Regions from separate parts of the Cupriavidus sp. IK-TO18 genome, predicted to be linked through region 1. Evidence: riboswitches for the same ligand, from Rfam matches in the RefSeq annotation. Region 1 holds a riboswitch; the other holds the start of a gene.
The links. A riboswitch is a leader RNA that binds a small molecule or an ion and turns the genes downstream of it on or off. The one in region 1 is predicted to bind glycine.

Region 1 (15,830 bases):
GCCCGCCGACGCCGCAGCCGCCCGCGCGGTGGCGAGCGAAACCGCGAGCAACGCATTGGCGCCGAGGCGCGACTTGTCGGCGGTGCCGTCCAGCCGGATCAGGCACGCATCCACTTCGGCCTGGTCCGCTGCCTGCATGCCGGCGAGCGTGCGGGCGATATCGACATTGATATGCTGCACGGCCTTGCGCACGCCCTTGCCGAGATAGCGGCGCGGATCGCCGTCGCGCAGCTCCAGCGCCTCGCGCGAGCCGGTGGAGGCGCCCGACGGTGCTGCCGCGAACCCTTGCGCGCCATCGGCCAGCAGCACGCGTGCGGCCACGGTGGGATTGCCGCGCGAGTCGAGGATCTCGTAGCCGAGGATTTCCTTGATGACAGCCATCTCGCTCCCCCTACCGGACCTGCGCGATGCGCAGCAGGTTGGTCGTGCCCGCGACGGTAAAGGGCAGCCCCGCCGAGATCACGATCGACTGGCCGGCCGCGCCGAACTGCTCCTTGAGCACGGTGCGGCTGGCCACTTCGGTCATCTCCACCACGTCGACCACTTCATGGCAGAGCACCGCGTGCACGCCCCACGCCAGCGCGAGGCGGCGCGCGGTGGCAAGCCGCGGCGTCATGCCGAGGATCGGCACCTCGGGCCGTTCGCGCGCCATGCGCAGCGCGGAATAGCCGGAGCTGGTATAGGCTACCGCCGCGGGCGCGCCCAGCAGGCTGGCCACGTGCCGCACGGCGTAGCCGATGGCGTCGGCAGCGTCGGCACGCGGTGCCGAATGCGAGGCCTGGATGGCTTCGTGGTAGTGCGGGTCGGATTCGGTGCGGGTGATGATGCTGTCCATCATCTTCACCGCTTCCACCGGATAGCGGCCCGACGCCGATTCCGCGGACAGCATCACTGCGTCGGCGCCGTCATAGATGGCGGTGGCGACGTCGGATGCCTCGGCGCGGGTCGGCACCGGTGCGGCCACCATCGACTCCAGCATTTGCGTGGCCACTATCACCGGCTTGCCGGCCTTGCGGCAGGCGCGCACGATGCGCTTCTGCAGCGACGGCACCTGTTCGGCAGGCATTTCCACGCCGAGGTCGCCGCGTGCCACCATGATTGCGTCGGACGCCTCGACGATCGCCTCCAGGCTCTGGATCGCGGCCGGCTTCTCCAGCTTGGCGACGATGCCGGCGCGGCCGTCGACGATCTGGCGGATCTCCTCGATATCCTCGGCGCGCTGCACGAACGACAGCGCCACCCAGTCCACCCCGAGCGACAGCCCGAAGTCCAGGTCGGCGCGGTCCTTTTCGGTCATGGCCGACAGCGGCAGCACCACGCCCGGCACGTTGACGCCCTTGCGGTCGGACAGCGTGCCGCCGTTGACGACCACGGTCTCGGCATAGTCGGCGCCGCAGCGCTCCACGCGCAGCCGCACCCGGCCGTCGTCGACCAGCAGTTCCGCGCCCGGCTGCAGCGCCGCGAAGATCTCCGGATGCGGCAGGCTCACGCGCTGCGCGCTTCCGGGCACGGACGCATCCAGATCGAGCCGGAATGCTGCCTGCGCCGCCACTTGCACCGGACCCTCGGCAAAGGTGCCGATGCGCAGCTTGGGACCCTGCAGGTCAAGCAGCACGCCGATCGGGCGGCCGCGTTCCTGTTCGATCGCGCGGACGGCGTGCAGGCGCTGCTTGTGGTCTTCATGCGAGCCATGGCTGAAGTTGAGCCGGAACACATCGGCTCCCGCATCGAACAGCTGGCCGATGGTGGCCGGATCCGAACTGGCGGGCCCGAGCGTGGCCACGATCTTTGCGTTGCGAAGGCGTCTCATGTGTTGGCTCCGGAAGCGCGCGTCAGCACGATCGCGCGGAAATCATTGACATTGGTCAGCGTGGGGCCGGTCACGACCGCGTCCCCCAGCGCCTCGAAGAATCCATGGCCGTCGTTGGCGGCCAGCGCGTCCTGCGGGTTCAGGCCGGCGCGCCATGCGCGCTCGAGCGTGTCAGGGCCGATCACCGCACCGGCGATCTCTTCCTGCCCGTCGACGCCGTCGGTGTCGCCGGCGATGGCATGGATGCCGGCCTCGCCGCGCAGGGCCAGCGCCAGCGACAGCAGGAACTCGACATTGCGGCCGCCCTGGCCGTTGCCGCGCACGGTGACCGTGGTCTCGCCGCCGGACAGCAGCACGCACGGCGCGGCAAAGGGCTGGCCGTGCCTGGCCGCCGCCAGCGCGATGCCGCCCAGCACCTTGCCAACCTCGCGGGCCTCGCCCTCGATGGCGTCGCCGAGCACATGCACGGCATAGCCGGCGTCGCGGCCCGCTTGCGCAGCGGCCTGCAGCGCCAGCCGCGGCGTGGCGATCCACTCGGTGCGGATGCGCGGCAGGCGCGGGTCGCCGGGCTTGGGCGTCTCGGCCGCGTCGGACTGCAGCGCGGCCAGCACGTGGGCAGGCAGGTCGATGGCGTAGCGCCTGACGATGGCCAGCGCATCGGCGCACGTGGTCGGGTCGGGCACGGTCGGGCCGGAGGCGACGTCGATGGCGTCGTCGCCCGGCACGTCGGAAATCAGCAGGTTCAGCACCTGCGCGGGGTAGCACGCGGCGGCCAGCCTGCCGCCCTTGATCGCGGACAGGTGGCGGCGCACGCAGTTCATCTCGGAGATTGTCGCCCCCGACTTGAGCAGCGCGCGGTTCACCTGCTGCTTGTCGTCCAGCGTGATGCCGGCCAGCGGCAGCGGCAGCAGCGACGAGCCGCCGCCGGAGACCAGGCAGATCACGAGGTCGTCCTCGCTGAGGCCGGACACCAGTTCCAGCATGCGGCGCGAGGCGGCCAGCCCGGCATCGTCCGGCACCGGGTGCGCGGCTTCGACGATCTCGATGCGCGCGCAAGGCACCGCGTAGCCGTAGCGCGTCACCACCAGCCCCTGCAGCGGGCCTGGCCACGCTGCTTCCAGCGCTGCGGCCATGGCCGCAGAGGCCTTGCCGGCACCGATGACGATGGTGCGGCCGCGCGGCGCTGCGGGCAGGTGGCGCGCCAGCGTGCGTGCCGGCTGCGCGGCGGCGATGGCCGCGTCGAACATGCGCCGCAGCAGCACGTCGGGATCGATCGTTGGCATGGTCACGGCGCGCTCATGGATCATGGCTGTTTCCTGCTGATTCGGTGTTTCGTAAGGCAAACGCTCCCCCCGGCACAGCTCTGGGCGTGCTGCTTGTGGCGGAAGGCGGTGCGGCTATGCCGCTGGTTTGCTCCCCTCTCCCGCGCGCGGGAGAGGGGAGCGTTCACGACGGCTAGCGGCTAGCGGTTGGCGCGCGAACGCTCAGGCTGCCCTGGCCTGCTTGCCGGACAGCAGTTCGCACACGGCTTGCGTCACCTGCGCGGTGGTGGCCTTGCCACCCAGGTCGCCGGTATGCAGCGCCGCGTTGGCGGTCACCGCCTCGACCGCCTCCATCACACGCTGGGCCGCGGCGTGCTCGCCCAGGTGTTCCAGCAGCATCACCACCGACCAGAACGTGCCGACCGGATTGGCCAGGCCCTTGCCCATGATGTCGAAGGCCGAACCGTGGATCGGCTCGAACATCGACGGATAGCGGCGTTCCGGGTCGATATTGCCGGTTGGGGCGATGCCCAGGCTGCCGGCCAGCGCCGCGGCCAGGTCGCTCAGGATGTCGGCGTGCAGGTTGGTGGCAACGATGGTGTCGAGCGACTTCGGGCGGTTGACCATGCGCGCGGTGGCGGCATCGACCAGTTCCTTGTCCCAGGTGACGTCCGGGAAATCCTTCGCCACCTGCACCGCGACCTCGTCCCACATCACCATGGCGTGGCGCTGCGCGTTGGACTTGGTGATCACCGTCAGCTGCTTGCGCGGACGCGATTGCGCCAGCTTGAAGGCGAAGCGCAGGATGCGTTCGACGCCGACGCGGGTCATCATGCTGACATCGGTGGCGGCCTCGATCGGATGGCCCTGGTGCACGCGGCCGCCGACGCCCGAGTATTCGCCTTCCGAGTTCTCGCGCACGATCACCCAGTTCAGGTCTTCCGGCGCGCAGCGCTTGAGCGGCGCGTCGATGCCCGGCAGGATGCGGGTCGGGCGCACGTTGGCGTACTGGTCGAAGCCCTGGCAGATCTTCAGGCGCAGGCCCCACAGCGTGATGTGGTCGGGGATATGCGGGTCGCCGGCCGAGCCGAACAGGATCGCATCCTTGTCGCGCAGCGCGTCCAGGCCATCGGCGGGCATCATCACGCCGTGCTGGCGGTAGTAGTCGCCGCCCCAGTCGAAGTCTTCGAACTCGAAGCGGAAATCGGCGCCGGCGGCGGCCAGCGCTTCCATCACCTGGCGGCCCGCGGGTATCACTTCCTTGCCGATGCCATCGCCGGGGATGGTCGCGATGCGGTAGGTCTTCATCTCTTGTCTCCTGGTCAGAATCCGTGTGAATCCGTGTGTTTGCACGATTGCGTGGAATGGATTCTGGGCCGTGGACAAGGTTTTGGATCGCTTGTAAAGTTAAACCATTCTTAACCTGAGATTAAAGCTGGCATGGCATCGTCCGCAGGGATCCAGCCGTCGGAACTGGGCTTTTTCACGTCGGTGGCCACCGCCGGCAGCCTGAGCGCGGCCGCGCGCGACCTTGGCATCACAACCGCGGCGGTCAGCAAGCGGCTGGCACAGATGGAGGCGCGAATCGGCATGCCGCTGGTCACGCGCACCACCCGGCGCATGAGCCTGACGCCCGAGGGCGAGGTCTACCTGGAGCACGCGCGGCGCATCCTGAGCGAGATCGAGGACCTGGACCAGCTGCTGACGCGTTCCAAGGGCAAGCCGAGCGGCCTGCTGCGCGTCAATGCCACGCTGGGGTTCGGCCGCATGCACGTGGCGCCGGTGATTTCCGAGTACGTCGCGGCCTATCCCGAAGTCGACGTGCAGCTGCAGCTGTCGGCCGACCCGCCACCGCTGAACGAAGACGCGTTCGACGTCTGCATCCGCTTCGGCCAGCCGCCCGATGCACGCATCGTGGCGCGCAAGCTGGCGCCCAACCGGCGCCTGCTATGCGCGTCGCCCAAGTACCTGCGCGATCACGGCATCCCCAACACGCCGGCCGACCTGCGCCGCCACAACTGCATCGGCATCCGGCAGGGCAGCGACGCCTATGGCGTGTGGCGCCTGACCACCGGCAAGGGGGCCAAGGCGCGTACCGAAACCGTGCGCGTGCGCGGCAACCTGACCACCAACGACGGCGAGATCGCGGTCAACTGGGCGCTGGAAGGCCACGGCATCCTGATGCGGGCCGAATGGGATATCGAGCGATTCCTGCGCAGCGGACGGTTGGTGCAGGTGTTGCCGCAGTACGCCACGCCGGAGGCCGACATCTACGCGGTCTATCACCAGCGGCATCAGCTGTCGTCGCGGCTCCGGCTGTTCGTCGAGTTCATGGCGGCGAAGTTCAGCGAGTTCGGCGAGCCGGCAAAAGTGCCGGCATGACTGTCGCTGCATGCAGCATTTACAACCCGGCGCTGCCTGGTGCGCCGAAAGCAAGGCCTGCGTGGATGGTGCGTTTCCTGCATGGCGCTGTACTCCACGTGCTGCGATCCAAACGGACAGGAGGCCACCGCCATGAGCATCTTCAAGGACATCCTCAACAAGCTGCTGGGCCGGGCCAAGCCGGCTGCCACGACTTCGGGCACCCCCGCCGGCACATCCGCCGGCACAGCGGCTGGCACGCCGACCTCGGCAGGCGCGGCACCCGCGCCGTCGAGCCCGTCGCCCGCGTCGGCAGGCGCCACCACGCCCGCAGGCAGCGCTGGCCAGGCCGCGGCCAAACCCACGCCGCTGTCGGGCGTCGACGTCGAATCCATCATGGACAACCTGGTCAGGGAGAGCGGCCAGACGCTGAACTGGCGCACGTCCATCGTTGACACGATGAAGGCGCTGGGCATCGACAGCAGCCTCGAGCACCGCAAGGAACTGGCGCGCGAGCTGCACTACAGCGGCGACATGAACGATTCCGCCGGGATGAATGTCTGGCTGCACAAGCGCCTGATGCAGGAGCTTGCGGCCAACGGCGGCAAGCTGCCGGCGGACTTGTCGTAAGGAAATCCGGGAAGCGTTGGCGGCTGCCTCAGGAAAGGGCCGGCGGCCGCCTCAGCCGCCGATGCCCGCCCAGCGCAGGTGCTTGTCCCAGTCGGCGTCGCCGATCACGCCGGATACGCCCTGCCGCTGGCCGTCGGCCCGATAGAAGTACGTGCGCGGCATCTCCCCCATCCAGTCGGGATCGACCGAATAGCGCAGCCTCTCCTGCGGCTCGTTGCCGAACATCCACGCGTCGCGCGTCAGGTTGACGCGCTTGAGCAGCTGCTGCACCTGCGGCAGCGCGTCGGGCCGGTCCATGGCCAGCGTGACCACGCGCAGGCTGCGATGCTTCGCCTGCAGCTTGCCGATGGCTTCGAAATTACGCTTGCAGTAGACGCAGTCGAGCGACCACACCACCAGCACGAAGGGCTTGCCCTGCTGGCTGGCACTGAGCTGCGCGGCACTGGCGGATTCGAACACCGATACGCGTTCGGCCGCGTGCGCCATGCCGGCGACGCCGAGCGCGATCGTGGCGCCCGCCAGCGCGGCGATGAGTTTGCGACGCAATGTCATGCGCCCTCCTGCGCCAGCGGGAAGACCTGGAAGCCTTCGGCCTCGGTGCGCCACAGCACGTAGGCGCGGCCGCCGTGCTGCAGCAGGTGCGGCTGGTCCGAATCGCGCGCGGTGCCGGCAACCTGGCGCGTCTGCCAGGTCTTGCCGCCGTCCTGCGACAGCATCGCCGAGAGCCGGGTCTGCTGGCCGTCGAACGATTTCCACGCCACCACGATGGGATGGTCGTCGAGCGCGACGATATCGGCATGCTGCGCGCGCGGGTCGTCCAGCGGACGCTGCGCCTGCAGCTTGCCGTCCCGGAAGCGGCCGACCGATACCGTCGGCTTGCCTGCCTTCACGTTGAACCAGACCATGTGCAGCATGCCGTCCGGCGCCACCGCGGCGCCCGGGCCGTGGTGCGGGCAGGCGTCGATGCGCCAGTCGTCGAAGGTCGCGCGCTGCATCGGCGCGGGCGTGCCGTCGGCGCCGAGCAGTGCCACCGCGTGGTCGCGCGCGTTGGGCGGGAACACGTGGCGCCACAGCGCCAGCATCTTGCCGTCCGGCGTCGGCGCGAGCGCGATGCGGCAGCATTCGCAGGACTGGTCGGCGATCTTGTAATCGCCCTGGAAGCTCTTGCCGTGGTCGGCCGATACCGCGTAGTAGATCGCAGCGCCGGCATAGGGCTGCCTGCGCGCTTCGGCGGCGACCACGTCGCGCTTGTCGATCCAGCTGACGAAGACGCGGCCGGCCGGGTCCACCGCGATCGCGTCGAAGCGGTGCGCGATCTGGTCGCGGTTGGCATGCACGGTCACCGGCGCGGCAAAGGTCTTGCCGCCGTCGGCGGAGCGCGCGAAGCGGATAAAGCCGGTATAGGGCTTGGGCAGCGGCTGGGTCCAGGTGACGTAGATCTCGCCGTCGCGGCCGGTGGCAACCTTGGGCCGGCTGTCGTGGTCAGCAGCCACGGCTTCGGGCACGCGGTTGACGTGCTGCACCGGCCCGAAGCTGCGACCCTGGTCGGCCGACGCGCGCACGGCCACGTGCTGGCCGTCCTTGTAGGCGATCCACAAGCGGCCGTCGCGATCGAAGGCGGCGCCGGTGCCGAGTTCGCTCATCGCCTTCGGCGCCGCGCTTTGCGCACCGTGGCCGGCATGGTTGCCATGGGACTGCGCCATCGCGGCGAACGCCGTGCAGGCGATCACGCCGGCGGCAAGGAAGCGGAAGCTGCGGGGCAAGCGCTGCAGGGGAATGGTCAGGATCGGACTGGTCACTGCACTCAGAAGGAAAGCTTGGCCTCGGCGTAGAACGTCCGGCCCGGGTACGGGTGGTAGACGAAGTAACGCTGGTCGGTCAGGTTGTCGATGCCAAGCCCGAGCCGCACGTTCCTGGCGGGCTTGTAGGTCACCTTGACGTCGAAGGTCAGGAAACTGCTGGTGCCGCCGAAGGTGTCGGGATTGACGTCGCTGTTATCGAGCGTATTGTACTGCCGCCCCGAATAGGTCATCGCCAGCGTGCCGGCCCATGCCGGCGTAAAGCGGTAGGTGCCGACCAGGTTCGCGCGCCACTGCGGGATGCGATAGAAATACTTGCCCACCGATGCCGGGTTATTGGCATTCTCCAGCGTCTTGGAATGGTTGTACGCGCCGCTGGCCGACAGGTCGAAGCCGCTGGTCAGCACGTCGCGCCCGTCGTAGGCAAGCTCGATGCCACGCGTACGCACGCGGTCCACGTTCTGGAAACTGGTGACGGTGGGGAACACCGTGGTATTGGTCTGGCTGACCAGCGCATCGCGGATGTCGTCTTCATACACCGACACGCGGAAGTACGAACGGTCGACCGTGCGTTCGAAGGTCAGGTCCTTCGAGAAGGAGCGCTCCGGTTTCAGGTTGGGATCGTTGTTGATCAGCGAGGTGCCGGTGATGCGGCCCTGGAACAGCTCGGCGACGGTCGGGTAGCGCCAGGCCTGGCCGAGCGACAGCCGGCCCAGCCAGTCCTGACCGATGGCCTTTTCCAGCGCCAGCTTGGGCGACCAGTTGGACTCGCTGCGCACCGGGTAGGCGACATCTACGCCTGGCTGGCTGCGGCTGCCGTCATAGGCGCGCCAGTGCTCCCAGCGCACGCCCGGGATCAGCTTCCAGTCCTCGGCGAAGTACCACGCGTCCTGCGCGTACAGCGCCTGCGTCTCGGTCTTGCCGGCAAAGGCGTTGTTGAACGCGGAGATGGTGGCGGCCTGCCAGTCCGAGGTGTTGTAGGTGGTGTTGCTGAGCCTGTAGTTGTCGTAGTGGTAGCCGAGGGTGACCCAGTGGCCGCCCTTGAGCTGCTGCGGGCGGTAGTCGGCCTTCAGGTCGAGCGTGCGCCAGCCGGTGCCGTCGCCATAGGTCACCGTGCCCGGGCCATTGCCCGCGGTGCTGGCGGTGCGGCTGATGTCCTTGGTGACATCGAACAGCGATGCCACGCCGGAGAAATTCCACCCGGTCTCGTTGCGCGTGCGCAGCGACAGGCCGTAGAGCCAGCGCGCGTCCTCGCCATTGCCCGGCGCAAACGCGTTGGCGGGGATCACGTAGCGGAGGCCGCCGATATTGACCGGGCCGCTCGACACCACGTTGCCGTCGGCATCGCGCAGGTAGCTGCCGGTGGCGCTGGAGCGGTCCTGCTGCCAGTAGGCGGCGGTGAATTGCGCCTGCAGGGTATTGGTGATGTCGTAGCCGAGCTTGAGCTTGAGCTGGTCCTGCACGGTGTGCGTGACGCCCTCGCTGTTGACGCCCATCACGGTGCGGTCGGCGCCGGTCTGGTCCTGGTCGAAGTAGGCGCCGGTCACGGGCTTGTCGGCCGAAGTCGCCCGCACGCTGGAGCGCGCCGCGGTGTAGAAGCTCAGCGGCTGGCTCTTGCTGTCCTGCCGGTCGACGCTGACCAGCCACGAGAACGGCCCGGCGCGGTCGCCCACGTAGGCGTTGGCGTGCACGCCGTTGAAACTGTCGTGCGTGCCGTACAGGTTGAAGCGCTGCGTGAATAGCTGCACGCTGGCATCGCCCTCGAACTTCTCCGGTGTGCGCGTACTGATCAGCACGGTCGCGCCCAGCGAATTGCCCGGGTACAGCGCCGAATACGGGCCATACAGCACGTCGACGCGCTCGATCTCGGCGGCGTTGACCAGCGACCAGCGCGGCGGGAAAGTGAAATCGGAGCCCAGCAGGTTGGAAAGCAGCAGGCCGTCGGCATAGACCAGCCCGCGCGCCGACTGGCGCGAGCTAGTGCTGCGCACCGAGATGATCGAGTTCATATCGCCGATGAAGCGCTTGCGCACGGCGAGGTTGGGCGCGTACTTGAGCGCGTCTTCGGTGTTGACCACGTTGAAGTCCGCCATGCGTGCGGCGCTGATGCCATAGGCGGGCGATGGCGTATTGGGCGGCGTGGCCGGCGTTTCGCCGCGCCCGGTCTTCGCCGAGACCACGACTTCCTGCAAGGGCTGCGGCGCGCTGACGGGTTCATCCGGCTGCGCGCCGGCGATGCCGGGGCCCATCAGCGCGGCCGAGGCGGCCAGCGCAATCCGATTTCTTCTCACTGGAATACCTTTTCTGTTCTTCTGGCTCGCCCGACCGGTGCGCCGTATCCGGCTCGTGCTACGGCGCACTTCCTCCGCGTAGCGAGTGCTGACATTCTAGGGGGCGGGTCGGCTTGACGCAGTGCGACATAGCGCCGCGCCGGTAAAGAAGCGACTCGACCCATCCATGCGAACACGACTGGCTCTATTCGCGTTTACCCGCATATCCACTTGCGGCCTTTGTCTCTAGATTTGCGCGGATTGGCGTTCGCGCCAACGTGATGCTGGGAGAGACTGATCCGGCGGCAGCCGCCGCGGACAGCGCCGAAGGAGCAACCGCCCCGGAAACTCTCAGGCAAAAGGACCGGTATCACGCGTCACAGCACTCTGAAGAATGCCGCCATCGTCAGCCGGCATACCGAAGGAGCAAGCGGCCCCCGCCACCGGTACCCCCGGGCACCACCGGCGGCTGTCGTGAATCTCTCAGGTCAGGAACAGAGGGGGCGTCCGCCACGCATGTCGCGTGCGGGCTCCCACCCCGACGTTTCTGGACTGCCAGATCATGAAGACAATCGCCGTCATCGGCGGTGGCATCACCGGTGTCACCACGGCCTACGCGCTCGCCCGGCGCGGATTCTCCGTCACCCTGTTCGAGCGCCACCGCTACGCCGCGATGGAAACCTCGTTCGCCAACGGCGGGCAGCTATCCGCCTCCAATGCCGAGGTGTGGACGCACTGGTCCACCATCATCAAGGGCCTGAAGTGGATGCTGCGCAGCGACGCCCCGCTGCTGGTCAACCCGCGCCCGAGCTGGCACAAGCTGAGCTGGTTCGCCGAGTTCATCGCCTCGATCCCGCATTACCGCCGCAACACCATCGAGACCGCGCGCCTGGCCATCGCGGCGCGCGAGCACCTGTTCGCGTGGGCGGCGCAGGAAGGCATCGACTTCGACCACAAGCGCGAAGGCATCCTGCATATCTATCGCGACAAGGCGGGCTTCGAGCACGCGGGCCGCGTCTCGGCGCTGCTGGCGCAGGGCGGGCTGGAGCGCCGCGCGGTAACGCCGGCGGAAATGCGCGCAATCGAGCCGACGCTGGCCGGCACCTACTACGGCGGCTATTTCACCGAAAGCGATTCGACCGGCGACATCCACAAGTTCACCAGCGGCCTGGCCGCCGCCATCGAGCGCATGGGCGTGCACTGCCGCTACGGCGAGGACGTGCGCAAGGTCACCACCGATGGCCGCAGCGCCAGCGTGACCGTGCAGGAAGGCGCGGACAGCGCCACCTCGACCTTCGACGGCGCGGTGATCTGCGCCGGCACCGCCAGCCGCGCGCTGGCCGCCGGGCTGGGCGACCGCGTCAACATCTATCCGGTCAAGGGCTATTCCATCACCGTCAACCTGAACGACGCGGGCAGCCGCACCGCGGCGCCGACCGTCAGCCTGCTCGACGATGAAACCAAGCTGGTCACCAGCCGCCTGGCCGACGACCGCTTCCGCGTGGCCGGCACCGCGGAGTTCAACGGCTTCAACCGCGACATCCGCGCCGACCGCATCCGGCCGCTGGTGGAATGGGTGCAGCAGTGCTTCCCCGGCGTCAGCACGCGCAGCGTGGTGCCGTGGGCGGGGCTGCGGCCGATGCTGCCGGATATGCTGCCGCGTGTTGGGCGGGGGCGGGCCCGGTGCGTGTTCTACAACACCGGGCATGGGCACCTTGGCTGGACGCTGTCGGCGGTGACGGCGGATATGGTGGCGGGGGTGGTGGCGCAGGCGCTGGTTGAGCCGAAAGTCTCGGGCGTGGGCTCGCTGGGACTTGCCAAGGCTTGAGATTGCCAGTTGAGCGCCTCGCTATTGCCAGCGCTGGCCCTCTCCCCCAGCCCCTCTCCCGCTCGTGGGAGAGGTACGGGGGAGAGGGCGGGAGCCTCCACGGAGTGAAGCGCCATCGCCCGCCGTGAACCGCTCAGGCCGGCGCAAACACCGGCACCGGCGCCCCATCCACGCTGGGCGCGAACCTGACCTTCACCTTCTGCCCGATGCGCACCTCATCGAGATCGCAATCGACGATATGGGTCATCATGGTCACGCCCTCGTCCAGCGTCACATAGGCAATGCAATACGCCTGCGGGCCAGCCTTGCGCGTGACGCTGTACGAGTAGATGGTGCCGCGGCCGCTGGCGGTCTTCCAGACCGTATCGCCCATGCAGAACGGGCACAGCGTGCGCGGATACCAGTGCGTCTTGCCGCATGACTGGCAGTGCTTGACCAGCAGCCGGCCTTCGCGCGCGGCCTGCCAGAATTCGATGTTGTCGGGCTGTTCGTCCGGGGCCTTGTAGGCCATGGGAGTGTGCGGGGTCGTCATGTCAGTTGCTCCGGCGATCGTTCATTATTCGCGCTCGAGGATCAGGGTGGCGCTGCCGTGGCGCGAGCCCAGGTAGCCGCCGGTGCCTTGCGCCAGCGCCAGGTCGCAGTTCTTCACCTGCACCGCCGGATGCGCCTCGCCGCGCAGCTGGCGCACGGCCTCGATCACCTTGGTGATGCCGCCGCGGTTGGCCGGGTGGTTGTTGCACAGGCCACCGCCATCGGTATTGAACGGCAGCTTGCCGACGCCCGAGATCAGGTTGCCGTCGGCCACGAACTTGCCGCCTTCGCCCTTCTTGCAGAAGCCCAGGTCTTCCAGCTGCATCAGCACGGTGATGGTGAAGCTGTCGTAGATCGAGGCGTACTTGATGTCGGCCGGGGTCACGCCGGCTTCAGCGAACGCGGCCGCGCCGGAAAACTTCGCGCCCGACCAGCTCAGGTCGACCTCGCCGCCGAGCTGGCCCTTGACGTATTCACCGGCGCCGATGATCTTCACCTTCGGGCGCCTGAGCGTGGCCGCGATCTCGGGCCGCGCCACGATCAGCGCGCCGCCGCCGTCGGACACCACGCAGCAGTCGAGCTTGTGCAGCGGGTCGGCGATCAACGGCGAGTTCAGCACCTCTTCCACCGTGACCACGTTGCGTAGCATCGCGTGCGGGTTGTGCTGCGCGTGGTGCGACGCCGCCACCTTGACCCATGCCAGCTGCTCGGGCGTGGTGCCGTACTCGTACATATGGCGCATCGCCACCATCGCGTACAGGTTGACGGTGACGGGATTGAACGGCGCCTCGAACGGGGCGTCCGGCAGGTTGGCGCCCCAGTTGCGCGCCTGCGTGCCGGTCGAGCCTTCGGAGCGCGGCCGGCCCGCCAGCGTGATCAGCGCCACGTTGCACTTGCCGGCGGCAATGGCCTGCGCGGCGTGCGAGACATGCACCAGGTAGGCGGAGCCGCCGGTGTCGGTGGAGTCCACGTGGCGCACCTTCAGGCCGAGGTAGTCGACCATGTTGGTGGCGCCCAGCCCCGGCGCATCGCCGGCGCAGAAGTAGCCATCCACGTCCGCCAGGGTCAGGCCGGCATCGGCCAGCGCGCCGCGCGCGGATTCCGCGTGCAGCTGCGCCACCGACTTGTCCGGCGCCTTGCGGGTCGGGTGCTCGTAGGCCCCGACGATATATGCCTTGCCTTTGATGCTCATGGGAGTCTCGTCCTGCTTGGGATTGATATTGGGGAACTTCAGAAGCGCATCTGCACCAGCCAGGTCGCCACCATGGCCGGCCGCTCGCTGCCTTCGACCTGCATCTCTACTTTCCAGTGGCAGCGCACTTCACCGGGGCGGACTTCGTCGAGCTGCTGCAGCGTGAACGCGCCGCGCACGCGCGCGCCGGCCGGCACCGGGCCGGTGAAGCGCAGCCGGTCGAAGCCATAGTTCAGCGCCAGCTTGCGGCCCGGAAAGGTAAAGCACTGCCCGAACGCCGCCGACACCATCGACACGATCAGGAAGGCGTGCGCGACCGTGCAGCCGTATGGCGAATCCGCCGCGGCGCGCTCGGGGTCCACGTAGATCCACTGCCGGTCATGCGTCAGCTCGGCGAAGGTATCGATGGCGTCCTGCCCGATGGGGAAATACTCGCTCACGGCGGCGGGCGCGGCGCAAAGCGCGCGCAGGTCGTCGAGCGATGCAATGCTGTGCATGAGGCTCCTGTCGGTCCAGGCCTGGTCAGGCGCGGCGGGCGCGATCGGCGCGATCGGCCTGCGCCCGGCCGGCTGTCTCCGTTGTGTTCCTTGAGTGTTCCTTGATACGGAATCTGTTGCTGCACGGCAGCTTGCAATCGAGTGTAGCGACGCCGCGGAACCGGCGTCCAATATCGTTTGCCGCGCGATCGATAAGCGCTGTTTATCGACCCACCCGGCGCGCGCGGTTGCCCGGGGGGCGCGCGGCGCACTAAGATGTGGCTCCCGCATCCCCGCTGACCCCATGGAACTGCGCCGCATCCGGCACTTCGTCGTGCTGGCCGAGACCCTCAATTTCCGCCGCGCGGCAGAGCGCCTGCATATCGCCCAGCCCGCGCTGACGGTCTCGATCCAGAAGCTCGAGTCGGAGCTCGACGCCACCCTGTTCGTGCGCGAGCCGCGCGGCGTCACGCTGACCGAGACCGGCCGCGCCGCGCTGGCCGAGGCCCGGCGCATCCTGTTCCACGCCGGCCAGTTCAGCGAGCTGGTGCAGTCGGCCAGCAGCGGCATGGCCGGCATCTTGCGGGTGGGCTTTGTCGGCACCACGACCTCGCACCTGCTGCCACGGCTGGTGACGCGCTTCCGCAATGAATACCCCGGCGTCGAACTGGTGCTGCGCGAAGCGACCTCGACCCGCATCATGCAATGGCTGGAAGACGAGGCGCTGGACGTGGGCCTGGTGCGCACGCCGCTGCTGACGCCGGGCAATACCGCGCTGGCGCTGCTGGAGCGCGACCGCTTTGTCGCCGCCCTGCCGCGCAGCCACCCGCTGGCGGGCAAGCCCGCGCTGACGCTGGCCGACCTCGCGCAGGAGCGCTTTGTCATGTACGAGCAGGCCGAAGCGTCGGGCCTGCGCAGCGCCGCGCTGTCGGCGTGCCAGGTGGCCGGCTTCCAGCCGCGCGTCACGCAGGAGGCCACGCAGGTGCAGACCGTGCTGGCGCTGGTGGAGAGCGGGCTGGGCGTGGCCCTGGTGCCGTCGATCATGCAGCGCTTTGCCAACGACCGCATGGTGATCCGCGACCTGGCGGGTTATCCGGACAGTGCCGGTATCGGCCTGGCGCTCACCTGGCTGCCGGCGCACGACACCCCGGTGGTTCGGCATTTCCGCGAGGTGGCGTTGTCGGAATTCGCGGTGGATGGCGGCAACGAGGAGCGTGGCGCGCCGTAGCCCGCAGCAGGCTATTCGCCCTCTTCTTCCGCCAGGCTCAAGGTCAATCCGCCCGCCGGCAGCGGCAGCGCCGTGCGGTACCGCACCTGCTTCAGCGCGAAGCTCGACCGGATATTGGACACGCCAGGGATCTTGGTCAGCTGCTCCAGGATAAAGCGCTCCAGGCTCTGCATGCTGGGCACGACAACGCGCAGCAGGTAGTCCGCATCGCCGGTCATCAGGTAGCACTCCATCACTTCGGGCCGCTTGTCGATTGCCGCCTCGAAGCGGCGCAGCGCGTCTTCCACCTGTTTTTCCAGGCTGACCTGGATAAACACATTGATGCGCAGGCCCAGCGCCTCGGCATTCAGCAATGTGACCTGCTGCTTGATCAATCCCATTTTCTCCAGCGCCTTGACGCGGTTGAAGCAAGGCGTCGGCGACAGGTTCACGGCGCGCGCCAG
Region 2 (15,830 bases), on a different contig from region 1:
GGCGCTGGCCGGCGTGCGCGCCGGCGGTGCCGCCGAGCTGCGCCGCGCACTGCAAGGCCGTGTCGACGTGGGGGACTTTACCCTCGACTTCAGCCACGGCCAGCGCGGCTCGCAGTACGTCACGCTGGCGGTGTCAGGCGCGCGGTAGCGACAGGCGCGCGCGCCGCGCATTCTCGACCAGGTTGACCACCGTGCGCCGCAGCTCCGACGGCCACGCCAGCAGCGGCTGCGCCTGGCCGCTGAGCGCGACCTCGTGGCCGCTGTCGGCGGCGTCGTCGACCACCGCCTGTAGCAGGGCGAGCACGTCCAAAATTGCCCCCGCACGCTGGCGCGGCGGGGGCCAATTACAGGGAAAAACCAGACTTGATGTCTGGCGCGGCAAGACCCGGGCAGCCCCTGCCGCCGCAAGCCGCACACCGTGAAAAGCGCAGAGCGGCACAACCGTCATGCTAAGGACAGCGGCGCGCGCGGTCTTGTCGGCCTGGTAGGGTTTTGTATCGGGCTTCGTACCTAAGATCAGCCGGCCGCCGTCTTGCCTGGGCCGCCGAGCAGCGCCTTGAGCGCGCCGAGCCGGTCCTTGGGGCTCATCGCCGGAGTTTCGTCCTTGGGTGCCGGCGCTTCTTCCAGCTTCATCTCGCCGATAAAGCGCGACGGCTGGCAAGAGTACGTCTCGCGCGCGCGCTTGCGCTTCTTGCACCAGCTGATCTGCAGGCTGCGCTGCGCGCGCGTGATGCCGACGTACATCAGCCGGCGCTCTTCCTCGATCTTCTCGTCGGTCATGTCGTCGTCTTCGCGGCAGTGGGGCAGGATGCCCTCTTCCACGCCGACCAGGAACACGTGCGGATATTCCAGCCCCTTGGACGCGTGCAGCGTGGACAGCCGCACGGCGTCGGGATCTTCCTCGCGCCCTTCGAGCATGCTCATCAGCGCCACGGTCTGCGTCAGCTCAAGCAGGTTCTTGCCTTCGCTGCCGAAGCCGTCGGCGTTGTCATAGCCGGTGGCTTCCTCGCCCTCGGCCGCTTCCGGCTTGGTGCCCTTGCGCTTGAGCCATTCGAGGAACTCCAGCGTGTTGGTCCAGCGCGACTGCGCCTGGCGCTCGTCGAAGCTGTCGTACAGGTATGCCTCGTAGTGGATGCCGGCCATCAGGTCGTCGAGCACTTCGGTGGCCGGATCTTTGGCCGCGCGGTCGGCCAGCCGCACCATCGATTCGCAGAACACGCGCAGCGGCTCCAGCTGGCGCGGCTGCAGCTTGCCCTCGATGCCGCCCATCATCGCCGCCTCGAACAACGACACCTTGGCCTGCCCGGCAAACGTGCCCAGCACTTCGAGCGTGGTATTGCCGACGCCGCGGCGCGGCGTGGTGATCGCGCGGATAAAGGCGGGATCGTCGTCGGGATTGGCGATCAGGCGCAGGTAGGCGCAGATGTCCTTGATCTCGGCCTTGTCGAAGAAGCTCTGGCCACCCGACAGCACATAGGGAATGCGCTCGCGCCGCAGGATCTGCTCGAACAGCCGCGCCTGGTGGTTGCCGCGGTACAGGATGGCGTAGTCGCGGAACTGCGCGCGGCGCTCGAACTTGTGCGCCGACAGGCGGAACACCACCGACTCCGCCTCGTGCTCCTCGTCGTTCATCGGGTGGATGGCGATGGGATCGCCCATGCCGTGCTCGCTCCACAGCTTCTTGTCGAAGAGCTTGGGATTGTTGGCGATGACCGCGTTGGCCGCTTCCAGGATGCGCACGGTGGAGCGGTAGTTCTGCTCCAGCTTGATCACCTTGAGGTCGGGGAAGTCGGTCTGCAGCCCGCGCAGGTTGTCCAGCGTGGCGCCGCGCCAGCCGTAGATGGCCTGGTCGTCGTCGCCCACCGCGGTAAAGGCCGGCGCGCGCAGGTGCGAGCCCCCCGCCAGCAGCTTGAGCAGCTGGTACTGGCAGGCGTTGGTATCCTGGTACTCGTCGACCAGGAAGTAGCGCAGCCGGTTCTGCCACTTCAGCTGCACCGCTTCGTTGCGCGCGAACAGTTCCGCGGGCAAGCGGATCAGGTCGTCGAAATCCACCGCCTGGTACGCGTTCAGCGTGGCGACGTAGTTGCGGTAGACCAGCGCGGCCTGGTGCTCGTCGGCATTGGCCGCCTGCGCGATCGCGGCCTCGGGGTCGACCATGCCGTTCTTCCACAGCGAGATCGTGCTCTGCACGCCGCGGATCAGCTTCTTGTCGGTGGTGCCGAGCTGCTCCTGGATCAGGCCGAAGCAGTCGTCCGAATCCATGATCGAGAACTGCGGCTTCAGGCCGACGTGTTCCGCCTCCATGCGCAGAATCTGCACGCCCAGCGAGTGGAAGGTACAGACTGTGAGCTGCTTGAGCGGGATGCGCTTGCCCTCGCGCGTGGTCTTGCCTTCCATCAGCTTGCCGATGCGTTCCTGCATCTCCTTGGCAGCCTTGTTGGTGAAGGTGACGGCGGCGATATGGCGCGGCTCGAAGCCCTTGTCTTCGATGAGGTGCGCGATCTTCTGCGTGATCACGCGGGTCTTGCCCGAGCCCGCCCCGGCAAGGACGAGGCAGGGTCCGTCCAGATAGCGGACGGCTTCAGATTGGGCGGCGTTGAGGCCGTGGCTCATGCGCGGGAATGCTTGCGTGGGGTGGTCGGGACGGCGTCGCGCCCTGTACAACACATGGGGCGGCGCCGGACGCAAAGCTAATCATGTTAACACGCTGGGCCGGCCCTGATCAGTCAGCGGGAACCGCTTTTTCCGGGGGCGGGGACGTTACCGAAGTAACACTTGGTAAGTCCCAAAACCGGGCGTCCGGGCCCTCCTCTAACCAGTATGGCGGGATGGCAGACCTGCGTCCCGAACGTACTCAAAGTTACTTTCGGAGCCCATCATGAAAATGCTACGAGCCTTTTCCAAAGCGACGATGGCCGGCATAGCCGTTGCGGCCCTGGCCACCGGCTGTGCCGACATGACACCGAAGCAGCGCAACACGGTCATTGGTGCCGGCGTGGGCGCGGCCGGCGGTGCTGCGTTGACGCACGGTAGTGCCGCAGGCACGCTGGGCGGTGCCGCCCTGGGCGGCGTGGTCGGTAACGTAATGACCGACGACCATCGCCGTTGATAGGGCGAATGGCTGCTGGCGGGGGGCGCCCGCCGCGTTGACAAAGGCAGGGCCCTCCCGTACATTGCGCGCATCCGACCGGGAGAGCGCGCATATCTGCGCCGCCGAAGGGGTATCACCCGAAAACTCTCAGGCACCACGGACCGCTCGGATCGGCATGCAACATGCACACGATGCATGCCGCACTCTGGAGAGCGGCACCCGCCATTCGTGGCGAGCGTGCCCACCGAAGGGGCGCGCGAGGACGGGATTCAACGAATCCGCCTCGTAATCTCTCAGGTATCGAGGACAGAGGGGTCATCCGCCGCAGCGGATTGCTTGGCCATTGGCATAGCGATCGTTGCGGCGGATGGCCCTTTTTTGTTTTCGCAACCCGACATTGCCCCCGAGGATTCCATGACGCTCCAGGCCACGCCCCTCAACGCCATCCACCGCGCCCTCGGCGCCCGCATGGTCGACTTCGGCGGCTGGGACATGCCGGTCAACTACGGCTCCCAGATCGAAGAACACAACGCCGTGCGCACCGACGCCGGCATGTTCGACGTGTCGCACATGTGCGTGGTCGACCTCAGCGGCCCCAATACCCGCGCCTTCCTGCGCGGCCTGCTGGCCAACAACGTCGACAAGCTGCAGACGCCGGGCAAGGCGCTGTACTCGTGCATGCTCGACGAAAAAGGCGGCGTGATCGACGACCTGATCGTCTATTTCTTTGCCGAGGACCGTTTCCGCCTGGTGGTCAACGCCAGCACCGCGGTCGGCGATATCGACTGGATCCGTGCGCGCAACGACGCCACCGGCAGCGGCGTGACCATCACCCCGCGCCGTGAAGATGTTGCGCCCGCGGGCGCGCAGCCGCTGGCGATCGTCGCGGTGCAGGGCCCTAACGCCCGCGCCAAGGTGTGGAGTACCTTCCCGTCGACCCAGCCTTCCGATGCGCTCAAGCCGTTCAACGCTGTCGTGGTGCAGGACCCCGCACTTGGCGAAGTCATGGTCGCGCGCACCGGCTACACCGGCGAAGACGGCTTCGAGCTGGTGGTGCCGGCGGCCAGCGTCGCCGGCCTGTGGGAAAAACTGAATGCCGCGGGCGTGCGCCCGGCCGGCCTGGGCGCGCGCGACACGCTGCGCCTGGAAGCCGGCATGAACCTGTATGGCCAGGACATGGATATCAGCACCTCGCCGCTGGACGCGGGCCTGGCCTGGACCGTCGACCTGCAGAGCGAGCGCGACTTCACCGGCAAGGCGGCACTGGCCGCGGCCGGCTCGCGCCAGCAATTCCTCGGCCTGATCCTGCGCGACAAAGGTGGCGTGCTGCGCGCCCACCAGAAGGTCATCACCGCCGCCGGTGACGGCGAAATCACCAGCGGCACCTTCAGCCCCTCGCTGTCGCAATCGATCGCGTTCGCGCGCCTGCCGCAGGGCGTGAACGTCGGCGACACCGTGCAGGTGGAGATCCGCGACCGCAAACTCAACGCGACTGTGGTTAAACTGCCGTTTGTGCGTAATGGCAAGGCACTCGTGAGCTAAGGGAAACATCCGCTCACCCAACGGTCGCCCTCGCCTGCCGGCAGCGTTGCCGGGCAGGCATCACCCAACAAGAAACAGATCTGAATCCGGAGAACCTTCATGAATTTCCCCGCCGACCTCAAATACACCGAGTCGCATGAGTGGGTGCGCGTCGAAGCCGACGGCACGCTCACCATTGGCATCACCGACCACGCACAGGATGCGCTGGGCGACATCGTCTTCCTGGAACTGCCCGAAGTGGGCAAGTCGGTCGGTGCCGGCGACGCGCTGGCAGTGGTGGAATCGGTGAAGGCCGCTTCCGATATCTACGCCCCGGTGGCCGGCGAAGTGATCGCCGTCAACGAAGCCGCCACGGCCGAGCCGGAAAGCGTCAATGCCAATGCCTTCGACGCCTGGCTGTTCAAGCTCAAGCCGGCCAACAGCGACGACGTCAACGGCCTGATGTCGGCCGACGCGTACAAGGCCAGCGTCGGCGCCTGATCGCCCCGCCGGTCCCGCACCCGGGATCGGCACACAGCATTTGCAGCGCCGCGGCACGGCTGACCACCTGCCGCAGCGCTCCCCACGAGGTTCTTGCCAATGAACGCCCCGCTTCCCATGACCGCCGCCCAAGGTAACCGGCCCACGCTGGCCGAACTGGAGGCGCGCGACGCCTTCGCCGCCCGCCACATCGGCCCCGATACCCCCGAACAGCAGCACATGCTGAAGGTGCTCGGCTACGACAGCCGCGCCGCGCTGATCGATGCCGTGATCCCCGCCGCCATCCGCCGCCGCGACGGCATGCCGATGGGCGAGTTCACCGAGCCGCTGAGCGAGGAAGCCGCACTGGCCAAGCTGCGCGGCCTGGCGCGCAAGAACCGCGTACTGAAGAGCTTTATCGGCCAGGGCTACTACAACACCGTCACGCCCGCGGTCGTGCTGCGCAATATCTTCGAGAACCCGGCCTGGTACACCGCCTACACGCCCTACCAGCCGGAAATCTCGCAAGGCCGCCTGGAAGCGATGCTGAACTTCCAGCAGATGGTCACCGACCTGACCGGGCTGGATATCGCCAACGCGTCGATGCTCGATGAAGGCACCGCTGCCGCCGAAGCGATGACGCTGCTGCAGCGCGTGAACAAGCACGACTCCAGTATCTTCTTCGTCGCCGACGACGTGCTGCCGCAGACGCTGGAAGTGGTGCGAACGCGCGCGCTGCCGCTGGATATCGAAGTGAAGGTCGGCCCCGCCGCCGACGCCGCTGCTGCGGGCGCCTTCGGCGTGCTGCTGCAGTACCCGGGCGTGAACGGCGACATCAATGACTACCGCGCCATCGCCGACGCGGTGCACGCCGCCGGGGGCCTGGTGGTGGCTGCCGCCGACCTGCTGGCGCTGACGCTGATCGCCGCGCCGGGCGAATGGGGTGCCGACGTGGCCGTGGGCAACTCGCAGCGCTTCGGCGTGCCGCTGGGCTTTGGCGGCCCGCACGCCGGCTACATGGCGGTGAAGGATGCGTTCAAGCGCTCGATGCCGGGCCGTCTGGTCGGCGTGACCGTCGACGCGCAGGGCAACAAGGCGTATCGCCTGGCGCTGCAGACGCGCGAACAGCATATCCGCCGCGAAAAGGCGACCTCCAACATCTGTACCGCGCAGGTGCTGCTGGCGGTGATGGCGTCGATGTACGCCGTATACCACGGCCCGCAGGGCCTGAAGCGCATCGCGCAGCGCGTGCATCGCCTGGCCGCGACGCTGGCCGCCGGCCTGGAGCAGCTTGGCTTCGTCCGCACCAACGCCACCTTCTTCGACACGCTGACGCTGGAGACCGGCTTCAACACCGAAGCCATCCATGCCGCCGCCACCGCGCGCGGCATCAACCTGCGCCATGCCGGCGCCACGCGCGTCGGCATCTCGCTGGACGAGACCGCCACCCGCGACGACGTGGTTGCGCTGTGGGAAATCTTCACGCAAGGCAAGCCGCTGCCGGCGGGCCTCGATTTCGACAAGCTCGAAGCCGCCATCAATGACGCCTTCCCGGCCGAACTGGCGCGCGCCAGCGAGTACCTGACCCATCCGGTGTTCAATACGCACCACGCCGAGCACGAGATGCTGCGCTACCTGCGCATGCTGGCCGACAAGGACCTGGCGCTGGACCGCACCATGATCCCGCTGGGCTCGTGCACGATGAAGCTGAACGCCACCAGCGAGATGATCCCGGTGACCTGGCCCGAGTTCAGCCAGATCCACCCGTTCGCGCCGCTGGACCAGACCGTGGGCTACCGCGAGATGATCGACCAGCTCGAGGCCATGCTGTGCGCCGCCACCGGCTACGCCGCGGTCAGCCTGCAGCCCAACGCCGGCTCGCAAGGCGAGTACGCGGGCCTGCTGATCATCCATGCGTATCACGCCAGCCGCGGCGAAAGCCATCGCGACATCTGCCTGATCCCGTCGTCGGCGCACGGCACCAACCCGGCGTCGGCGCAGATGGCCGGCATGAAGGTGGTGGTGGTGGCCTGCGACGAGAACGGCAACGTCGACCTGGAAGACCTGGCGAAGAAGGCCGAGCAGCACAGCAAGAACCTGGCTGCGATCATGATCACCTACCCGTCCACGCACGGCGTGTTTGAGCAGGGCGTGCAGCAGATCTGCGAGATCGTGCACAAGCACGGCGGCCAGGTCTATGTCGACGGCGCCAACATGAACGCGATGGTCGGCACCGCCGCGCCGGGCCAGTTTGGCGGCGACGTGTCGCACCTGAACCTGCACAAGACCTTCTGCATCCCGCACGGCGGCGGCGGCCCGGGCGTTGGCCCCGTTGCGGTCGGCGCGCACCTGGCGGATTTCCTGCCCAACCAGGACAGCGTCGGCTACCGCCGCGACGACCGCGGCATCGGCGGCGTGTCGGCGGCACCGTTCGGCTCGGCCAGCATCCTGCCGATCTCGTGGATGTATATCGCGATGATGGGTTCGGCCGGCCTGACCGCCGCCACCGAGAACGCCATCCTGGCGGCCAACTACGTGGCCAAGCGCCTGGCGCCGTACTACCCGGTGCTGTACACCGGCCAGCACGACCTGGTCGCGCACGAGTGCATCCTGGACGTGCGCCCGCTGCAGAAGGAGACCGGCATCAGCAACGAAGACGTGGCCAAGCGCCTGATGGACTACGGCTTCCACGCGCCGACCATGAGCTTCCCGGTGCCGGGCACGCTGATGATCGAGCCGACCGAGTCCGAAGCACTGCATGAGCTGGACCGCTTCATCGACGCGATGATCGCGATCCGCCAGGAAATCGGCCGCGTCGCCGACGGTACTTTCGACCGCGAGGACAACCCGCTCAAGCACGCGCCGCACACCGCCGCGGTGGTGACCGCGAACGAGTGGACCCACAAGTACACGCGCGAGGAAGCCGCCTATCCGGTGGCGTCGCTGCGCACGCAGAAGTACTGGCCGCCGGTCGGCCGTGCCGACAACGTGTATGGCGACCGCAACCTGTTCTGCAGCTGCGTGCCGGTCAGCGACTACGTGGTCGACTGACGCACCCCCGGGCCGTGCCATCGCATCTGCGGTGGCTCGGCCGCCGCACTATTCTCAAGATGGCGGGCCCGCCGGCGGCGGTGTCCGTTGCCGTACTTCGACCGCCTGAAAAGAGCCTCTGCAAGGCCACCCCATTGCTGGAGACATTCCGTGGCAGTCAGCGTCTTCGATCTGTTCAAGGTGGGCATCGGCCCGTCGAGCTCGCATACCGTGGGCCCGATGCGCGCGGCCCTGATGTTCGCGCAGGGGCTGGAGCGCGACGGCCTGCTGCCGCAGGTGGCCAGCGTGCGGGTCGAGCTGTACGGCTCGCTCGGCGCCACCGGCAAGGGGCACGGCACCGACAAGGGCGTGATCCTCGGCCTGATGGGCGAGTCTCCCGACACCATCGATCCCGATTCCATCGACAGGCGCCTCGCCGCGTTGCGCAAGTCGCGCGAGCTGTCGCTGCTGGGACGCCATATCGTGCCCTTCGTCGAGAAGGAGCACATCGCGTTCTACCGCCGCGAGGCCCTGGCCGAGCATCCCAATGGCATGAAGTTCCATGCCTTCGACAGCAGCGGCGCGAGCCTGCGCGAAGCGCGCTACCTGTCGGTGGGCGGCGGCTTCGTGGTCACCGCCGGTGCGCCCAACACCCAGGTGCTCAACGCCGCGCAGCAGCTGCCGCACCCGTTTCGCAGCGGCAAGGACATGCTGCAGATGGCGCAGGACAGCGGCAAGAGCATTGCGCGGCTGATGCTGGAGAACGAACTGACGTGGCGCAGCGAGCAAGAGGTCATCGACGGCCTGCTGCATATCTGGGACGTAATGCAGGCCTGCGTCGCGCGCGGCTGCCGCACCGATGGCGAACTGCCGGGGCCGTTCAAGGTCAAGCGGCGCGCGCCCGAGTTGTTCCGCAGCCTGACCGAGCGTGCCGAGCGCACGCTGTCGGATCCGCTCTCGGTGATGGACTGGGTCAACCTGTACGCCATCGCCGTCAATGAAGAGAACGCGGCGGGCGGCCGCGTGGTGACCGCGCCGACCAACGGTGCGGCCGGCATCATCCCCGCCGTGCTGCATTACTACGACCGCTTCGTGCCGGGCGCGAACCGGCAGGGTGTAGTCGACTTCCTGCTGACAGCGGGCGCGATCGGGCTGCTGTACAAGCTCAACGCGTCGATCTCCGGGGCCGAGGTCGGCTGCCAGGGCGAGGTCGGCGTGGCCTGCTCGATGGCCGCCGGCGCGCTTGCCGCGGTACTCGGCGGCAGCCCGGCGCAGGTGGAGAACGCGGCCGAGATCGGCATGGAGCACAACCTCGGCCTGACCTGCGACCCGGTCGGCGGGCTGGTGCAGATTCCGTGCATCGAGCGCAATGCGATGGCGTCGGTCAAGGCGGTCAACGCGGCGCGCATGGCGCTGCGCGGCGACGGCACGCACTACGTATCGCTCGATTCGGTGATCAAGACCATGCGCGAGACGGGCGCCGACATGAAGACGAAGTACAAGGAAACCGCGCGCGGCGGGCTGGCGGTGAATATCGTCGAGTGCTAAACGCGCGGCGGTTTTCTCCCCTATCACGCGCGCGGGAGAAGGAAGAAAACCGTCGTACATCGTGCATGGTTTGCGGCGTATCATTGCGGCGTTCCCCGACCGCAGAACAAGAGGGCCCGCCATGCAGACCTTCCACCAGCTCTTTGACGATGCCTCGTCAACCTTCACGTACCTGCTGATCGATGCGGAAACGAAGGAGGCGCTGCTGATCGACCCGGTCGACCACCAGCTCGAACGCGACCTGGCGCTGGTAGAGGATACCGGCGCACACCTGACCTGGGTCATCGAGACCCACGCCCACGCCGACCACATCACCTCGGCCGGCCACCTGGCCATGCAGACCGGCGCGCACACCGCGGCGCCGTCGGGCTGCGATATCAAGCCGGCACAGAAGCAACTGATCGACGGCGACACTGTCGCATTCGGCAAGCAGGTGCTGCGCGCGATCCATACGCCCGGCCATACCGCCGGCAGCATGAGCTACCTGTGGGAAGAGTCCACCTCCGAAGGCATCGTGCGCCGCGTCTTCACGGGCGATGCGCTGCTGATCGACGGCTGCGGCCGCACCGATTTCCAGTCGGGCGATGCCGGCACGCTGTACGACAGCCTGACCCGCAAGCTGTTCGCGCTGCCCGACGACACCCGGGTCTATCCCGCGCACGACTACAAGGGCCAGACCTGCTCGACCATCGGCCATGAGCGCGCGCACAACAGCCGCGTATCCGGCCGCACGCGCGAGGAGTTCATCGAGATGATGCGCAACCTGAACCTGCCGCGGCCCAGGCTGATCGATATCGCGGTGCCGGCGAACCAGCACCTGGGCCTGCGCGACGGCGAGAGCGTGCCGCACGGCGCCTGAAGCATTCCAACCTTGGGAGTCAACCGCATGTCCGTATATACCGCCGAAGTCCTGTGGCAACGCGACGGGCAGGATTTCACCGGCAACCGCTACAGCCGCAGGCACGTGCTGCGCTTCGACGGCGGCGCCGAAGTCCCGGGCTCGTCGTCGCCCCATGTGGTGCCGTTGCCGATGTCGGACGCCAGCGCGGTCGACCCGGAAGAGATGTTCATCGCCTCGCTGTCGAGCTGCCATATGCTGTGGTTCCTGTCGCTGGCGGCGAAGCAGCGCTTTGTCGTCGACCGCTATGTCGATGCCGCCACCGGCGTGATGGAAAAGAACCGCGAAGGCCAGATGGCGATGACAGTGGTGACCCTGCGCCCCCAGGTCACTTTCTCCGGCGAGCGCGAACCCACCCGCGACGAGCTGGAGCGCCTGCACCATGCCGCGCACGATGCCTGCTTTATCGCCAATTCGGTCCGGACCGAGGTGCGGTGCGAACCGGTGCTCGCCGGCGCCTAGCGCACGCGCCATGCCGGCCACCGCGCTGCCCGCGGCACGATCCGCGCCGGCGCGGCGCCTGCTGCGCTGGCTGCTTGCGGGCGCGGTCCTGCTGGGAGGCATCCTGATGCTGCAGGATCGTTTTCTCTACTTTCCCGACAGGGCCTCGGTCGACGATATGGTTGCTCCGGGACTGCGCGCATGGCCGGGTCCGGATGATTTCCGCGGCCTGCTGGCCGAGCCGCACGGTCCCGTCCGCGCCACCGCCATCGTCTTCCACGGCAATGCCGGGCACGCCGGCCATCGCGGCTACTACGCCAGCGTGCTGACGCGGCTGGGCATTCGCGTGATCCTGGCCGAATACCCCGGCTATGGCCCGCGCGACGGCGCGCTTGGCGAGCGCAGCTTCGTCGACGATGCCGGGCAGGCGATTGCGCTGGCCCGGCGCCAGTTCGACGGCCCGCTGCTACTGGTCGGCGAATCGCTCGGCGCCGGGGTTGCGGCGGCCGCCGCGGCGCGCCAGCGCGAGCACGTCGATGCCGTGCTGCTGATCACGCCATGGGACAAGCTCGCCCACGTCGCCGCACACCACTACTCATGGCTGCCGACCGGATGGCTGCTGCGCGACCGTTACGATAGCGTGAGCCACCTGGCCGCCTTTGGCCGCCCGGTCATGGTGGTCGTAGCCGAACGCGACAGCATCGTGCCGCCGCGGCTCGGCAAGGCGCTCTATGAAGCGCTGGACGAACCCCGCCGCCTGGCCGTGATCGACCACGCCGGGCACAACGACTGGACCGGGTACGTCGACGAGGCATGGTGGCGCAACGCGCTTGCGTTCCTGCTGTCGCCGCCCGCGTCCCGCTGATGCGCGCGTGCGCTGCCGGGCAGCTGCGGTGCACGCATCGGCGCCAGCCGGTCCGGCGCGTTGAAACGATGCATTGACTTCGCCACGCCGGCTGCAATACTGGCCTTCAGACACGGCCGCCACCGCACACGGTGGCGCGGCCGGCAACCGCGGGGGATCGATCATGAAGCGAAGGCAAAACTGCACGCTGTACCGCGGCCTGGGCGTACTGGCGGCCGCCCTGCTGCTGGCCCCGGCCCAGGCACTCGCGCAAGGCAAGCCGGTGGCCTACCCGGCCAAGGGCCAGAGCCAGCAGCAGCAGGCCAGCGACGACGGTGCCTGCTACAGCTGGGCCAAGCAGCAGAGCGGTATCGATCCCGCCCAGGCCGCCGCGGCACCGCCCCCGGCGCAGCCGCAAAGCGGCCAGCGCGTGCGCGGTGCCGCGGGGGGCGCCGCTGCCGGCGCAGTGGTGGGGGCGATGGCGGGCGATGCCGGCAAAGGCGCGGCGGTCGGCGCTGCAACGGGTACGGTGGCAGGCGGCGTGGCGCACCGGCAATCGCGGCGCCAGGCCAACGCCGCCAGCCAGCAGGCGCAGGCCAACACCAGCCAGGCGATGGGTTCGTACTACCAGGCCTGGTCCGCGTGCATGCAAGGGCGCGGCTACAGCGTGAAGTAAGTGCCGGTTCAGCGGTTAGGCGGCGGGCGGTGTGTTACGCCGCCCAGCGCTCGCAGGCCTTGCGCACGGTCTCGCGCTGGCTGCGCGCGTCGGCATCGGTCTGGCGCAGCCATTCCGCATCGCCGTCGCGGCGCTCGGCCAGCGCGCGGATATTGGCCAGCGCGTCCAGCGAACCCAATGCCTCTGCATGCGGCACCAGTGCATCGCAGATCGAGAGGATGTGGTCGGCGATCGGCATCCGGGTCAGCTCGTTGGGATGCACATATTCGCCATCCAGCCCGAAGCGGCACGCCTGGAAGCGGTTGAAGGTGTACACCAGGTAGTCGTCTTCCTGCGGCATGAACGGGCGCGACAACAACAGGTAGCGCGCCAGCATCTGGATATACGCGGCGATATCGCAGGCGCGCTGCACCGTCAGCGGCGTGTCCATCACGCGGACCTCAATGGTGCCGAATTCCGGCTTGGGCCGGATATCCCAGTAGAAGTCCTTCATGCTCTCGATCACGCCGGTATTGCGCATCTTCTCGAAATACGCGGTGAAGGCGTCCCACGTCAGCAGGAAGGGCGCGCGCCCGCTCATCGGGAACGCCGCGACCGAATTCAGGCGCGCCGAGGCAAAGCCGGTATCGACACCCTGCACATACGGCGACGACGCCGCCAGCGCAACGAAGTGCGGCACGTAGCGGCCGATGGCGTGCAGCAGGAACAGCGACTCGTCCGCGCTCGGGCAGCCGATATGCACGTGCTGGCCGAATACGGTGAACTGCTTGGCCAGGTAGCCATACAGCTCGGAGATGTACTGGTAGCGCGGCGAGTCCGAGATGGTGCGGTCGGCCCATTGCATGAACGGATGCGTGCCGCCGCCGGAAATGCCCAGGTTGAGCGAGCGCGAGGCGGCCACCATCAGGTTGCGCATGGTGGTCAGCTCGTCCAGCGCCTGCTGGTAGCTGTGGCAGATGCCCGTGCTGATCTCGATCATCGACGGGCTGATTTCCGGCTTAATGTCGCCGGCATGCTCGGCGCCCTTGAGTGCGCGCAGCAGGTCGGGCGCGAACGGCGCCAGGTCATAGTCGTGGCGGTTGACCAGCTGCAGCTCCAGCTCCACGCCGAAGGTCAGTGCCTCGGATTGCTTGAACGATTCGAGCGACATCAGCGCCCTCCTCCATTGGCCCGGGATTCGCCGGCGAAGCGCAGCGCCCACGCTGCCAACACCGGGCCGAGCAGTTGTTCGATCGCCAGCGCGCACAGGATGATAGCGGCCAGCGGCTGTCCGGTGCCGGGGTAGATGCGAGCGACGTCGCTCATCAGCAGGTAGGCCAGCCCCGACATCGGCGCCAGCGCCAGCCCCAGTGCCATGCACTGGCGCATGCTCAGGCCCGAGAACGATCCCAGCGACATCACGCCGGCAAACTTGGCGAGGTGACGCAGCAGCACCAGCACGATGGCATAGACGCCGCCCACGGCCCAGTCATGCGCGGTCAGCGGCAGGCCCAGCGACACCACCATCACGATGATCAGCAGGCTGCCGGCACTGCCGAAGTGCGGCGGCCAGACGTGCGGCTGGCTGTCCTGGTGCTTGAACACCACGCCGGCCAGCAGCAGCGTCAGCGGCATCGACAATTTTAGTACCCGGGTCAGCGCCAGCGTGAACAGCACCAGGCCCACCAGCACCAGGAAGCTGTAGTGGTCATCGGCCGACATGCGCTCATAGATCACGTGGCCGACCTTGCCCACCACCCATGCCAGCAGGCACGAGCCCACCAGCAGGTAGAGCGGGTGCAGCAGGGCGGCGCCCAGGTTGCCGTATTCGGAATGCAGCCAGCCGGTGGCCACCTGCACGATCACGGCAGCGTAGATGCTGTTCAGCGCCGCCATTGCCATCAGCCGCTCGGTGACCTGGCCCTCGGCACGCAGTTCGTTCTTGAGCTGCAGCACGATGGTGGGCGAGGTGCTGACGGCAATGCCGCCGGCCAGGATCGCCACGCCAGGCGAGGCGCCGATCCATTGCAGCACCGCCGCGACCAGGCCCCAGGTCAGCACGCTTTCGAAGGCGCTGGTCAGCAGCAGCCAGCGGTTGGCGCGCAGCCAGGTCAGCGACAGCCGGTGCCCGAGTTCGAACAGGGCCAGTGCCAGCGCCATATCGATCAGGATACGGGTCTGGTTGATCATGTTCTCGTCGACGATGCCGCGCCCGAGCATGCCGGCGAACAGCCCGGCGACGGCATAGCCCACGATGCGCGGGCAGCGCAGCCAGCGGCGGCTGACTTCCCCCGCCAGGCCCGCGCCTACCAGCGCGAGCCCGACCCAGAACAAGCCCCCTGGGGCGAGGGGAAGAGTTGGGAATAGTTGGCTCAGTCCGTTCATGGTCGACATGGTAATGTAAGCACATCACAATCCATGTCAGTGATTGTCCGACACCGCACCAAACGCCTTACGAACTTCGGTCAAGTTCGCGCAAAAAACGCCATCTTCTGGATGGCGTTTTTTACATTTTGTGCGGAACTCAACGCGTCCGCACACCCGTGCGACGCATCAGACGCCCCAGACCTTCCAGCGCGGGCGGGTGGACTTCAGCGCCGTCTCGACCTGCGTGTACAAAGTGCGCGTGGCGCCCTGCGCAGCGCCGCGTGCCCGGGCCTTTTCAAAGTAAGCCAGCGCCGTCTCGCGCTGCTGCAGCCCGAGTGCCGACTCGACCACGCGCAGGCATACCTCGGCATCCCAGTCGTCGCGCACGGCAAAGGCGGCGGCGAAGTCCGCCATGGCCGCTTCATGGCGCCGCGAGGCGTTGTGGACCAGGCCGCGCTGGAGGCGCGGCCCGGCCTGGTCCTCGGGATCGCCCTCGGTCAGCGCGACCGCCTGCTCGAACATCGGCAGCGCGCGCTCCGGTTCGCCCAGCTCGCGCCACAGCAGGCCGAAGCGGTTGTACAGCCAGGCATCCTCGACCAGCAGCGCGCGGCGCTGCTGCCCCTCGATCTCGGCCAGCGCGTCGGCACGGTCATGCTCGTCCATGCGCGCCATCTGTGCCTGCAGAAGCGCGGCGAAGTGAGCGCGCGCATGCGCCATCGGGTGCGCGGCCTCGCTGCGGGCCTCTACCGGCAGCGCATCCAGGCGCGCGTCCATGTGCGCCATCGCGGCGCGCGCCGCCTCGGCCGGCTCGGCGCCGCCCATGGACTTCCAGGCCGCGATCAGGCGGCTGAAGGCCCAGGTGACATCGGCCGGATTGCGCTCGAGCGGGTAGCGATTGAGCACTTCGCCGGCCAGCTCGACCACCTTGCCGTGCTGGCCCGCGCCGGCATGGCAG

Region 2: it holds a riboswitch for glycine, as region 1 does, so the genes downstream of both, gcvT (glycine cleavage system aminomethyltransferase GcvT) here and IPF36_RS11170 (D-amino acid dehydrogenase) in region 1, are expected to answer to the same signal.

Annotation. Positions count from the first base shown of each region.
Region 1 is NZ_JADGMP010000012.1:245,442-261,271, forward strand. It holds gene eno (phosphopyruvate hydratase) at 1-381, opposite strand, end outside; gene pyk (pyruvate kinase) at 392-1,810, opposite strand; gene IPF36_RS11135 (glycerate kinase) at 1,807-3,117, opposite strand; gene IPF36_RS11140 (tartrate dehydrogenase) at 3,295-4,380, opposite strand; gene IPF36_RS11145 (LysR family transcriptional regulator) at 4,513-5,454, shown strand; gene IPF36_RS11150 (DUF3597 domain-containing protein) at 5,587-6,063, shown strand; gene IPF36_RS11155 (hypothetical protein) at 6,115-6,615, opposite strand; gene IPF36_RS11160 (sialidase family protein) at 6,612-7,835, opposite strand; gene IPF36_RS11165 (TonB-dependent receptor) at 7,868-10,153, opposite strand; glycine riboswitch at 10,408-10,509, shown strand; glycine riboswitch at 10,510-10,640, shown strand; gene IPF36_RS11170 (D-amino acid dehydrogenase) at 10,695-11,960, shown strand; gene IPF36_RS11175 (Zn-ribbon domain-containing OB-fold protein) at 12,094-12,492, opposite strand; gene IPF36_RS11180 (thiolase domain-containing protein) at 12,517-13,683, opposite strand; gene IPF36_RS11185 (MaoC family dehydratase) at 13,722-14,180, opposite strand; gene IPF36_RS11190 (LysR family transcriptional regulator) at 14,464-15,387, shown strand; gene IPF36_RS11195 (Lrp/AsnC family transcriptional regulator) at 15,399-15,830, opposite strand, start outside.
Region 2 is NZ_JADGMP010000002.1:129,192-145,021, forward strand. It holds gene IPF36_RS01935 (ABC transporter substrate-binding protein) at 1-148, shown strand, start outside; gene IPF36_RS01940 (hypothetical protein) at 134-304, opposite strand; gene IPF36_RS01945 (UvrD-helicase domain-containing protein) at 517-2,613, opposite strand; gene IPF36_RS01950 (glycine zipper 2TM domain-containing protein) at 2,879-3,109, shown strand; glycine riboswitch at 3,179-3,265, shown strand; glycine riboswitch at 3,287-3,411, shown strand; gene gcvT (glycine cleavage system aminomethyltransferase GcvT) at 3,506-4,633, shown strand; gene gcvH (glycine cleavage system protein GcvH) at 4,733-5,113, shown strand; gene gcvP (aminomethyl-transferring glycine dehydrogenase) at 5,213-8,143, shown strand; gene IPF36_RS01970 (L-serine ammonia-lyase) at 8,294-9,670, shown strand; gene IPF36_RS01975 (MBL fold metallo-hydrolase) at 9,792-10,529, shown strand; gene IPF36_RS01980 (OsmC family protein) at 10,557-11,030, shown strand; gene IPF36_RS01985 (alpha/beta hydrolase) at 11,041-11,874, shown strand; gene IPF36_RS01990 (YMGG-like glycine zipper-containing protein) at 12,038-12,529, shown strand; gene IPF36_RS01995 (YbdK family carboxylate-amine ligase) at 12,564-13,679, opposite strand; gene IPF36_RS02000 (cation:proton antiporter) at 13,679-14,902, opposite strand; gene IPF36_RS02005 (tetratricopeptide repeat protein) at 15,062-15,830, opposite strand, start outside.